DNA from 3 places in the Mesorhizobium sp. WSM4308 genome. Region 3 is predicted to be linked to each of the others. Evidence: predicted binding sites of a transcription regulator. Region 3 holds the regulator's gene; each other region holds the start of a gene.
What was found. The regulator PhoB, encoded in region 3, activates phosphate uptake and scavenging genes when phosphate is short. The targets are predictions, from matches to a motif close to TGTCATNNANCTGTCAT.

Region 1 (3,276 bases), on a different contig from region 3:
CTCGGCGCCCGCGCGCTCTATCTGTTCCGCGACGGCAAGGACACGATGTACCGGCTGCATGGCACGCCAGAATGGGATTCCATCGGCAAGAATGCCTCGTCGGGCTGTGTGCGCTTCATGAACCAGGACATCATCGACCTCTACAGCCGCGTCAACGGTCCCGCGCAGGTCTTCGTGCGGCCCCACCTGTCGGCCGCCGGCAAGATCATGGCGGTGTCGAGCAGGACGGCTGAGCCGATCGATGCCGGCGTGCCGAAGGACGCGGAGTTCTTGAAGTAAGTACCTTCACGATCGACGGTTCGACCGGAATACTCAGGCGGACGCGCCATGCGCGTCCGCCTGGATCGTACTGATTATTTCCTGGCGAGGCCGGGAAGCGTGACCTGATAGACCAGGAACATGGTGTCGACATTGGCGCCGTCATCGGCCTTGTAGGGGGCGCCGACCTGGAAACCGTCCTGGGCGAGGAAGTCGTTGTCATTGGCGACGAACAGGAAATAGTCGTCGGGCAGCTGTGGATCGAGCACGCTGGCCAGCGACATTGCTTCCCACTTCTCGGACAGGTTGTTGTGGTCGTTCGGCGCGCCATTGTGCAGGCCGAAGCGGTTGAGCTGCGCATTGTCGTTGATGTCGATGAACGGCGTCAGCCTGGCCGGCGTCACCGACGGATCGAGCACGCCCTTGGGCGCGACCGGCTTGTCGGCGGCGTCGAAAGGGCTGCCCGCGATGTCGGTTGCGGCCGAAACGTCGACGACAAAGATCTGGCGCAGAAGCGAGCTGTCGCCCTTGACGCCCTGGCCGTTGCCGCTGTCGCGCGTCAGCATCAGGAAGGACGTGTCCGACAGCGCCACGATCTCGCTTTGCGCGGCGACCTTGGTCTTGCCCTTGGCGTCCTTGAACACCGGCAGCGGAACGACATATTCATGCGCCAGCTTGAGATGGGCGAGGTCGGAAGCGTCATAGACCAGCGCCCTGGTGTTTTGCCGGGTCGAACCTGAATCGCCGCCATCCTCCCGGGTCGCCGACTGCAGCACGGCGATCAGGAACTTGCCGTCCGGCGTCATCGCCATGCCTTCGAGACCCTGGTTGTTCTGGCGGCCGGTCTCGGGATCCTTCGGATCGGGCTCGGCGGCACCTGGACCCGGATTGTCCGAGGAGAAGTTCGGCGCGCCCTTGCGCATCGGCACCAGGGCCGCCGGCGGCTGGGTCGCCGACAGCAGGCGGCCCTGCGCCGAGAAGCGGTAGATGTTGGGGCCATATTCGTCGGAGATGAACATCGAGCCGTCCGGCAGGCGCACGATCGCCTCGTTGTCGAGGGCGAGCTTGCCATTGGTGGCGGCGGGCAGCATCGGCATGTCGCCTGCGGCGGCACGCACATCCGACAGCGGATCGAGCCCGGTGGCATCGGCGCCCTTGTCGTCGGTGAGAAGCATGGTGTCGGTGAGCGTCGCCTTGACTTCGGTCTGTTCCTGGCCAGCGGCGCCTGCTGCTGCCGGCGTGAACTCGATGCCGATCGTGTTGAGGCGCGGCCGGTAGTCGGTGGTGCCGGCGACATTGTAGCCGCGATCCGGCAGCAGCCAGAGCGAACCCTGGTAGGTGCCCGCATCACGCCTCCAGCTCGATGTGTCGATCGCCATGCCGGAACCCGAGCCGAACGTCTCGCCGAATTTGTCGCGCTGTGCGGCCGGGATGCGGCCGACGCCGACCAGGCCCTTGTTGACCGGGCCGCCGACTGTCGCGGTGCTGTCGGCAAGCGCCGGCGTGAGCGCGGTGAACAAGGCCAGAGCGACGCCGATCCAGGCGGTTCGGTGCAGATGTTTCATGGATGATCCTCTTTGTGACAGATGCGCCGGAGCGGCCGAAGAGCGAAAAAGCTGAAAGAGGCGGTACATCGATGCTGCCGCGCGCCGCCCCCGAAAAGCGGTCTACGGCGCGAACATGATGCTTGCGTGACAGTGCGGCATGCCTGAACGCCGGCGTGTTCACAGGCCGAGAAAAACACGCGCTCTGGCGGAAGAATGGATGATCCCCACGCATCGTTCGGGTGCGCAAGCGCAGTACTGGACACTTATGTCTAGTGTGCATATGGTGTGCTTCTGACAGACCGGGAGGGAGGCCTTCAAGTCGCACAACCGCGCAGTCGTCATCGGGCCGACGCCGGCGGCTTCGAGCCGGTCTGGCGCGATGGCCGGCGCGTCGGCTTCGTCACGTCGGGCGGCTTTGGCTACACGATCGGCAGGAGCGTCGCGCTGGCGTTGGTCGACGCCGATTTTACCGAGGAGGGGACGGCGCTTTCGGTGCACATTGTCGGCGTCGAACGGCCGGCTCGCGTCGTCGCGCCGGCGCCCTACGATCCCTCGGGCAAGGCGATGCGGCAATGAGGAGGATTTCGATGATCGAGGCACGAGACAGCAGGCGCGAGCGCCGGCGTGGACGCACGGGCGAAGCCGGCAGCGAAAGCAGCCGCCGGCCCAACTACCGGTCGCTGAAGAACCCGTTCCTGCCGCAGCCGATCTTTTCGGATGACCAGGTGGCTTCCATCCACGACACGGCGCTGCGCGTGCTGGAGGAACTCGGCATCAAGGTGCTCTTGCCACAGGCGCGGGAGATTTTCGCCCGCGCCGGTGCGCTTGTGGAGCCGGACACCGACATGGTGCGCATCGGCCGCGACATCGTGGCCGCGGCATTGGCCTCGGCGCCAAAATCAATTCCAGCGCTGGCGGGCGACCGCAGCCGCGATCTTTTGCTCGAACTCGGCTCGATGACGTTCCTCGCCGGCGCTGGCGCGCCGAACGTCACCGATCTCGAACGCGGCCGCCGGCCGGGAACGCTCGGCGCCTTCGAGGAATTGACCAAGCTCATCCAGCATTTCGACGTACTGCACATGCTTTGCCCCTGCATCGAGCCGCAGGATGTCGACAACCGTTTTCGCCACTATGCCGTCAACCGCGCGCAGTTGACGCTGTCCGACAAGTTCCCCTTTGTCTTCGCGCGCGGCACGCCGCAGGTCGAGGATGGCTTCGAGATGATCCGGCTGACGCGCGGGCTGTCGGAGGATGAATTCCGCGCTGGCGCCCATTGCTACACCATCATCAACACCAATTCACCGCGCCAGCTCGACATTCCGATGGCGCAAGGCATCATCGACTTCGCCCGCGCCGGGCAGGTCCTGGTCATCACGCCGTTCTGCCTGGCAGGCGCGATGGCGCCGATCACGGTCGCCGGCGCGCTGACGCTGCAGCATGCCGAGGCGCTGGCCGGTCTGGCACTGGCGCA
Region 2 (3,276 bases), on a different contig from region 3:
GGCAGGCCATAGCCATTGCCAAAACAATAGATACGGCTGTGTTCGAGGAAGCGGCCGACGATCGACTTGACCCTGATGTTTTCCGACAGGCCCGGCACCTGCGGCCGCAGGCAGCATATGCCGCGCACGACGAGGTCGATCTCGACCCCGGCGCGGCTGGCATCATAGAGCGCGTCGATGATGATCGGGTCGACCAGCGCGTTCATCTTCATCCAGATGCGCGCCGGCTTTCCCTCCAGCGCATGCGCGACTTCGTCGGAAATGTGCTGCAGGATGCGGTTGCGCAGCGTGAATGGCGAGATAGCCAGCCGCATTTCGGCGGTCGGCTCGGCATAACCGGTGATGAAATTGAACAGCTGGGCGACGTCGCGGGCGATCGTCGGATCGGTGGTGAAGAAGGACAGGTCGGTGTAGATGCGCGCGGTGACCGGATGGTAGTTGCCGGTGCCCAGATGCACGTAGTTGCGCAGCTTGCCATCCTCGCGCCGCACCACCAGCGACATTTTCGCGTGGGTCTTCAACTCGAGGAACCCGAACACGACCTGCACGCCGGCGCGCTCGAGGTCGCGCGCCCAGCGGATGTTGGCCTCCTCGTCGAAACGCGCCTTAAGCTCGACCAACGCGGTCACCGACTTGCCGGCTTCGGCCGCGTCGACCAGCGCGCGCACGATCGGGCTGTCGTTGGAGGTTCGGTAAAGCGTCTGCTTGATCGCCACCACTTCCGGATCGGCCATCGCCTGGCGCAGGAACTGCACGACGACGTCGAAGGATTCGTAGGGGTGGTGGACGATGATGTCCTTCTCGCGGATAGCGGCAAAGCAGTCGCCGCCATGCTCGCGGATACGCTCAGGAAAGCGCGGATTGTAGGGGGTGAACTTCAGGTCGTCGCGGGGGACGGAGACGATCTCGGAGATCTGGCTGAGCGCCAGCGGACCGGTCAGCACGCTGATGCGGCTGGACGAGACGCCGAGCTCACCGGCCACGAAATCGCGCAGTTCCGCAGGCATCAGCCTGTCGAACTCGATGCGGATCACCGAGCCGCGGCGGCGGCGCTTCAGCGCCGTCTCGAACAGGCGCACCAGATCTTCTGATTCCTCCTCGACCTCGATATCGCTGTCGCGGATGATGCGGAATGTGCCGGAACCCTTGACCTCATAACCCGGAAACAGCTTGCCGATATAGAGACCGACCGCCTCCTCAAGCGGGATGAAGCGGACATGGTGCTTGCGATCGGGAAGCCGGATGAAGCGCTTCAGCGCCACCGGCAGACGCAAGAGCGCGCTCATCTCCTCGCCATTCTTGCGGTGGCGTAGCTGCAGCGCCATCGAGAAGCCGAGATTGGGAATGAACGGGAACGGATGCGCCGGGTCGATCGACAGCGGGGTAAGCACCGGAAACACCTGGTCCTGGAAATGCTCTTCCAGCCAGACCTTCTCGTCCTTGGTCAGCGCATCGCGCGTGATGCTCTCAATGCCTTCCTTGTTGAGCAGCACGGTAAGCGCCGAAAGGCTCTTCTGCTGGTCTTCCTGCAGCCGCTCGACCTCGCGCAGCAGCTGTTCGAGCTGCTGTTCGGGGGTGCGGCCGTCAGGGCTTTTCAGCGTAATGCCTTCGCGCACCTGGCCGGCGAGGCCGGCGACACGCACCATGAAGAATTCATCGAGATTGGCGGCGGAGATCGACAGGAAGCGGACGCGTTCCAGCAGCGGATGGTGGGTGTTCAGCGATTCCTCGAGAACGCGGCGATTGAATTGCAGCCAGGAAAACTCCCGGTTGACGAAGCGATCCGGGTTGCCGCCCTCTGAATTGGCCACCTCGACATTGACGAATTCGCTCTGCACCGGCTTCAGTTCGTTCATTGTCCCTGCCCACAACCGTTCCCTTGGAGCGCCGCCAGACGACGATGAACGCTCAAACATGCCTTCGTGAAGCGTGATCAGTCGCGGAATCGCTTGGCATCCGCGGTCACACGCTTAACCGGCTCAACTTATCCTCTGACAGGGTTTTGCGACAGTTTCATTTCATCGATCTTGCAAAGAGACCTGTTATGATCCAGATGCATGCGAGACTGCGTTAAGGAGACGACGATGGCAGGCGGTTCCATTCCCCATTTCCAGAACGATGCCGGCCATCCGGCGATCGACATCGGGGTCAAGGAATTCATGTGCACGGGCGCCAATCCGCCTTTCGACCACCCGCATGTGTTTCTCGACATGGGCGACGACAATGAAAAAGTCTGCCCCTATTGCTCGACGCTTTACCGCTATTCGCCGAAGCTGAAGGCAACGGAAACGCTGCCGGCAGGCTGCCTTTACATCGACCAGGCCGCTTGATTCTTTCCCGACGGACCTGATGGACGACCAGCGCTCCCGGCAAATCGTCATCGCCGGAGCGGGCGTCGCAGGGCTGACTGCCGCACTTGCTTTTGCCAAACGCGGCTATCGCGTGCAGGTGTTCGAGCAAGCGCCGCGCCTGGAAGCCGTAGGCGCCGGCCTCCAACTTTCTCCCAACGCCACACGCATCCTGCGTGACCTCGGCGTGCTCGACCGGCTGCTGCCGGCGACGGTGCGACCAGAGGCCGTGGTGCTGAGGGATGCCAGGACGTTACGCCAATTGGCGCGTGTGCCGTTGGGACAATCAGGTGAAAGTCGCTGGGGCGCTCCCTATCTCGTCGCCCATCGCGCCGACCTGCAGACTGCGCTGATGGCGTGTGTGGCAGAGATGCCTGATATCCATCTCACGCTCGGGGCGCGCGTCGAAAAAATTGCGACTGGCGGCCATGGTATCACGGCGACCGTCGAGATCGGCGGCAAGACGGCAGAGGAACAGGGCTCCTTGCTGGTCGGCGCCGATGGCGTCTGGTCGTCGGTGCGCGGGCTTGTCGATGCAAAAAGGATGGCATCGCCAAGAAGCCGTTTTTCGGGAGAGCTGGCCTGGCGCACCACCGTTGCGGCCGACAGCAGCGCCGGGCAAGCCTTTGCCGCCATCGGCGCGGCCGATTGCGTCACGACTTTCCTGTATCCGGGGTTCCATATGGTCGCCTATCCCGTCAGCAAGGGCGACGCCTTCAATCTCGTCGCCTTCACCAAAGGCGAGCGCATCGCCGAGGGCTGGTCCGGCCGTGCCGATCCCGGCATCCTGTCTGCCGCCATGCGCGGCACCGCGCCAGGACTCGTCAAGCTGGTGGAAATGGCCGGCCCATGGTTGACCTGGCCGCTGCACACCGTGGAGCAGAAGCAGCCCTGGACAATGCCAACCGGCATTGCGCTGATCGGCGAT
Region 3 (3,276 bases):
CGACCATATCGGCGATTTCCTCAGACCTGATCGGCGAAGGCATCCTGGCCGAGGGCAAGCCGAGCGAGGCCGGCGCGCTGAAACGCGGCAGGCCGCAGGTCGGCCTCGGCCTCACTCCGGAGGCCGCGGCTGTGATGACCGTGGTGCTGTCGCTGAATTTCCTGTCGGTCGCAGTCATCGACTATGCCGGCCAGGTGATATCTGAAGAACAGCGCCGGCTGGACACGCTGACCATGTCGCGCGAGGCGCTGATCGGCGAATGCGTGGCCATCGTAAGGCGGCGCCTCGAAGATCCCGACATTGACGTGCGCAGCGTCGCCCGCATCGCGCTGGCGATCCAGGGCATCACCGATACCGAGGCCCGGGCGATGCTGTGGTCGCCGATCACGCCGCAGACCGACATCGCCTTCGCCGACATACTCGAAGCCGAGTTCGGCATCCCCGCCACCATGGAAAACGACTGCAACATGATGGCGGTGGCGCTGCGCAGGCGCGATCCCGAGCGCTACCGCGACGACTTCATCGCCATCCTGCTTTCGCACGGCATCGGCATGGGGCTGGTGCTGAAGGGCGAGCTGTTCACCGGCACCCATTCCTCGGGCGGCGAGTTCGGCCACATGATCCATCGGCCCGGCGGCGCGCTCTGCCGCTGCGGGCGGCGCGGCTGTGTCGAGGCCTATGCCGGCAATTACGCCATCTGGCGCAATGCCAGGCAGCTCGGCGAGGACACCGAGCCGGTGGCCGATGTCAGCGACGCGCAGATGCGGGCGCTGGCCGCGACGGCACGGGAACGGGACGGACCCGAGCGCGAAGCCTATCGCAAGGCCGGCGAGGCACTGGGTTACGGCCTCGGCAGCCTGTTCGCGCTGATCGATCCGGCGCCCGTTGCCATGGTCGGCGTCAGCGCCGCCGCCTTCGATCTCATCGAGCCGGCATTGCGCGAGGCGATCGCCCAGACCGCTGGTGGCCAGCACTCGGAATCGATCTCCTTCGACACCGAACCGAACGAACTGCCGCTGATCCGCGAAGGTTGCGCCATGCGCGCGCTGACCTTCGTCGACCAGGAGATTTTCGCGCCGGGCGTGCAGGCAAGAACGGGTGCCGGAAAGAACGTTGCCTGACGGTCAGGACGAAACTCGATCATTCTGAACGACCGCGTTCGGCCCGTTGCGACATCAATTGGCAATGTGTCTGCCTGTATGATCTGCTGATGTCCCGTTCGTTGGTGATCAACTTCAACATAGATCAGGCCGAGTTTTACGGCCTCGTCCATCGTGTTCGCAACTTCGGCGAGGACGTCTACCGCTTCCTGCGAACCAACGGCTGGGGCGAAATTATTATCGGCGAGGTCGACGCGGCCACTACGCAGCTGATCATTCGAGACATCAAACATTCAAAGCTCCAGCGCGTTGCTGTATGGGTCGAAGAGGAGATGAGGCGGCAACATCTGTTGGGAGAAGTCGAAGTCCGCTGATCACCCTCTTCACGGCATTGGCGACTACCTGCTGATTGGAGTTTCGATCTTGGAGCCTCATCCCGATTTTATCGGGATGAGGCAAGCTCTAGTCTTCCCGGATCGCGTAGCCCGCCCCACGAATGGTACGGATGACATCCGGCATGCGACCATTGTTGACCGCCTTGCGCAACCGGCCGACATGCACGTCCACGGTACGCTCGTCGATGTAGATCGTCTCGCCCCAGACATTGTCGAGCAGCTGGCTGCGCGAGAACACGCGGCCAGGATGGCGCATCATGAATTCGAGCAGGCGGAATTCGGTCGGCCCGAGCCGGATCTCGCTCTTCTTGCGGTAGACCCGGTGCGATTCACGGTCGAGCACGATATCGCCGACCTTGAGCACGCTGGACAGCACTTCCGGCTTGGCGCGGCGCAGCAGCGCCTTGATGCGGGCCATGAATTCCGGCGTCGAGAACGGCTTGACCAGATAGTCGTCGGCGCCGGTGGAAAGCCCGCGTACACGGTCGCTTTCCTCGCCCCGCGCGGTCAGCATGATGATCGGCAGCCGCTCGGTCTCGGGCCGCATCCGCAATCGCCGGCAGAGTTCGATGCCGGATACCGCCGGCACCATCCAGTCGAGCACGAGCAGGTCGGGCACGTTCTCCTGCAGGCGGATTTCGGCTTCGTCGCCGCGTGTCACCACCTCGACCTGGTAACCCTCCGATTCCAGATTGTAGCGGAGGAGCACGCCGAGCGGCTCCTCGTCCTCCACCACCATGATGCGTGGTGCGATCATCGGTTGGTTACCCCTGCGCTCAGGCCGCCGGCGCCGACATCGCCGTCTCGTCCTGTTTTGGACGGTTGGCGGGCAGCTGCGTGCCGGTCAGGACATAGTACGCATTCTCGGCGATGTTGGTCACGTGGTCGCCGATGCGTTCGAGATTCTTGGCGCAGAACAACAGATGCGTGCAAGCCGTGATGTTGCGCGGATCTTCCATCATATAGGTCAGCAGTTCGCGGAAGACGGAGGTGTATTTGACGTCGATGCGCTCATCGTCGGCGCGCAGCTTCGCCAGTGCCGCGGCATCGCGCGCCGCATACTCCTCGATGACGCCCTGCACCTGGATCAGCACCAGCTGCGCCATGGCGTCGATGGAATGCGACAGGTCGCGCGGCGTGGCGCTGAGGCCGACAGTACCGACGCGCTTGGCGATGTTCTTGGCAAGGTCGCCAATGCGTTCGAGGTCGCCGGCCATGCGGATCGAGCCGACGACATGGCGCAGATCGTCGGCCATCGGCTGGCGCTTGGCGATCAGCGTGATGGCGCGGTCGTCGAGTTCGCGCTGGCGCGCATCCATGATGGCGTCGTCGGAGACGACGCGCTGGGCGAGCGCATTGTCGGAGTTCAGCAGCGCCTTGGTGGCGCCGCCGACCATCGAGCCGGCGAGATCGCCCATGTCGCTGATCAGCCTGCTGATCTGTCCGAGATCCTCGTCGAAGGCTGCGACTGTGTGTTCGGCCATGATCCTGGTCCTCGTATGCGTGCGATCAGCCGAAGCGGCCGGTTATGTAGTCTTGCGTGCGCTTCTCGCGGGGCGACGTGAAGATCTTCTCGGTGCGGTCGAATTCGACCAGTTCGCCCAGATACATGAAGGCGGTCTGCTTCGAGACGCGCGCCGCCTGCTGCATGTTGTGGGTGACGATGACGATCGTATAGTCGGCCTGCAGCTCGTCGATCAGCTCCTCGATCTTGGCGGTCGACAGCGGGTCGAGCGCCGAGGCAGGCTCGTCGAGCAGGATGACTTCAGGCTTCACCGCCA

Region 1: CK227_RS18910 (esterase-like activity of phytase family protein) is a predicted target of PhoB. The motif match lies at 1,939-1,955, and genes of this name have one in related genera.
Region 2: CK227_RS19755 (RNA degradosome polyphosphate kinase) is a predicted target of PhoB. The motif match lies at 2,005-2,021, and genes of this name have one in related genera.

Annotation. Positions count from the first base shown of each region.
Region 1 covers NZ_NSFW01000009.1:275,028-278,303, forward strand. Annotated here, with positions in the region: gene CK227_RS18905 (L,D-transpeptidase) at 1-279, shown strand, start outside; gene CK227_RS18910 (esterase-like activity of phytase family protein) at 354-1,823, opposite strand; partial or broken gene CK227_RS18915 (glycine cleavage T C-terminal barrel domain-containing protein) at 2,151-2,381, shown strand; gene CK227_RS18920 (trimethylamine methyltransferase family protein) at 2,393-3,276, shown strand, end outside.
Region 2 covers NZ_NSFW01000010.1:106,121-109,396, reverse strand. Annotated here, with positions in the region: gene CK227_RS19755 (RNA degradosome polyphosphate kinase) at 1-1,856, opposite strand, end outside; gene CK227_RS19750 (zinc-finger domain-containing protein) at 2,085-2,330, shown strand; gene CK227_RS19745 (FAD-dependent monooxygenase) at 2,350-3,276, shown strand, end outside.
Region 3 covers NZ_NSFW01000003.1:228,398-231,673, forward strand. Annotated here, with positions in the region: gene CK227_RS06865 (ROK family protein) at 1-1,121, shown strand, start outside; gene CK227_RS06870 (hypothetical protein) at 1,211-1,474, shown strand; gene phoB (phosphate regulon transcriptional regulator PhoB) at 1,563-2,252, opposite strand; gene phoU (phosphate signaling complex protein PhoU) at 2,272-2,979, opposite strand; gene pstB (phosphate ABC transporter ATP-binding protein PstB) at 3,005-3,276, opposite strand, start outside.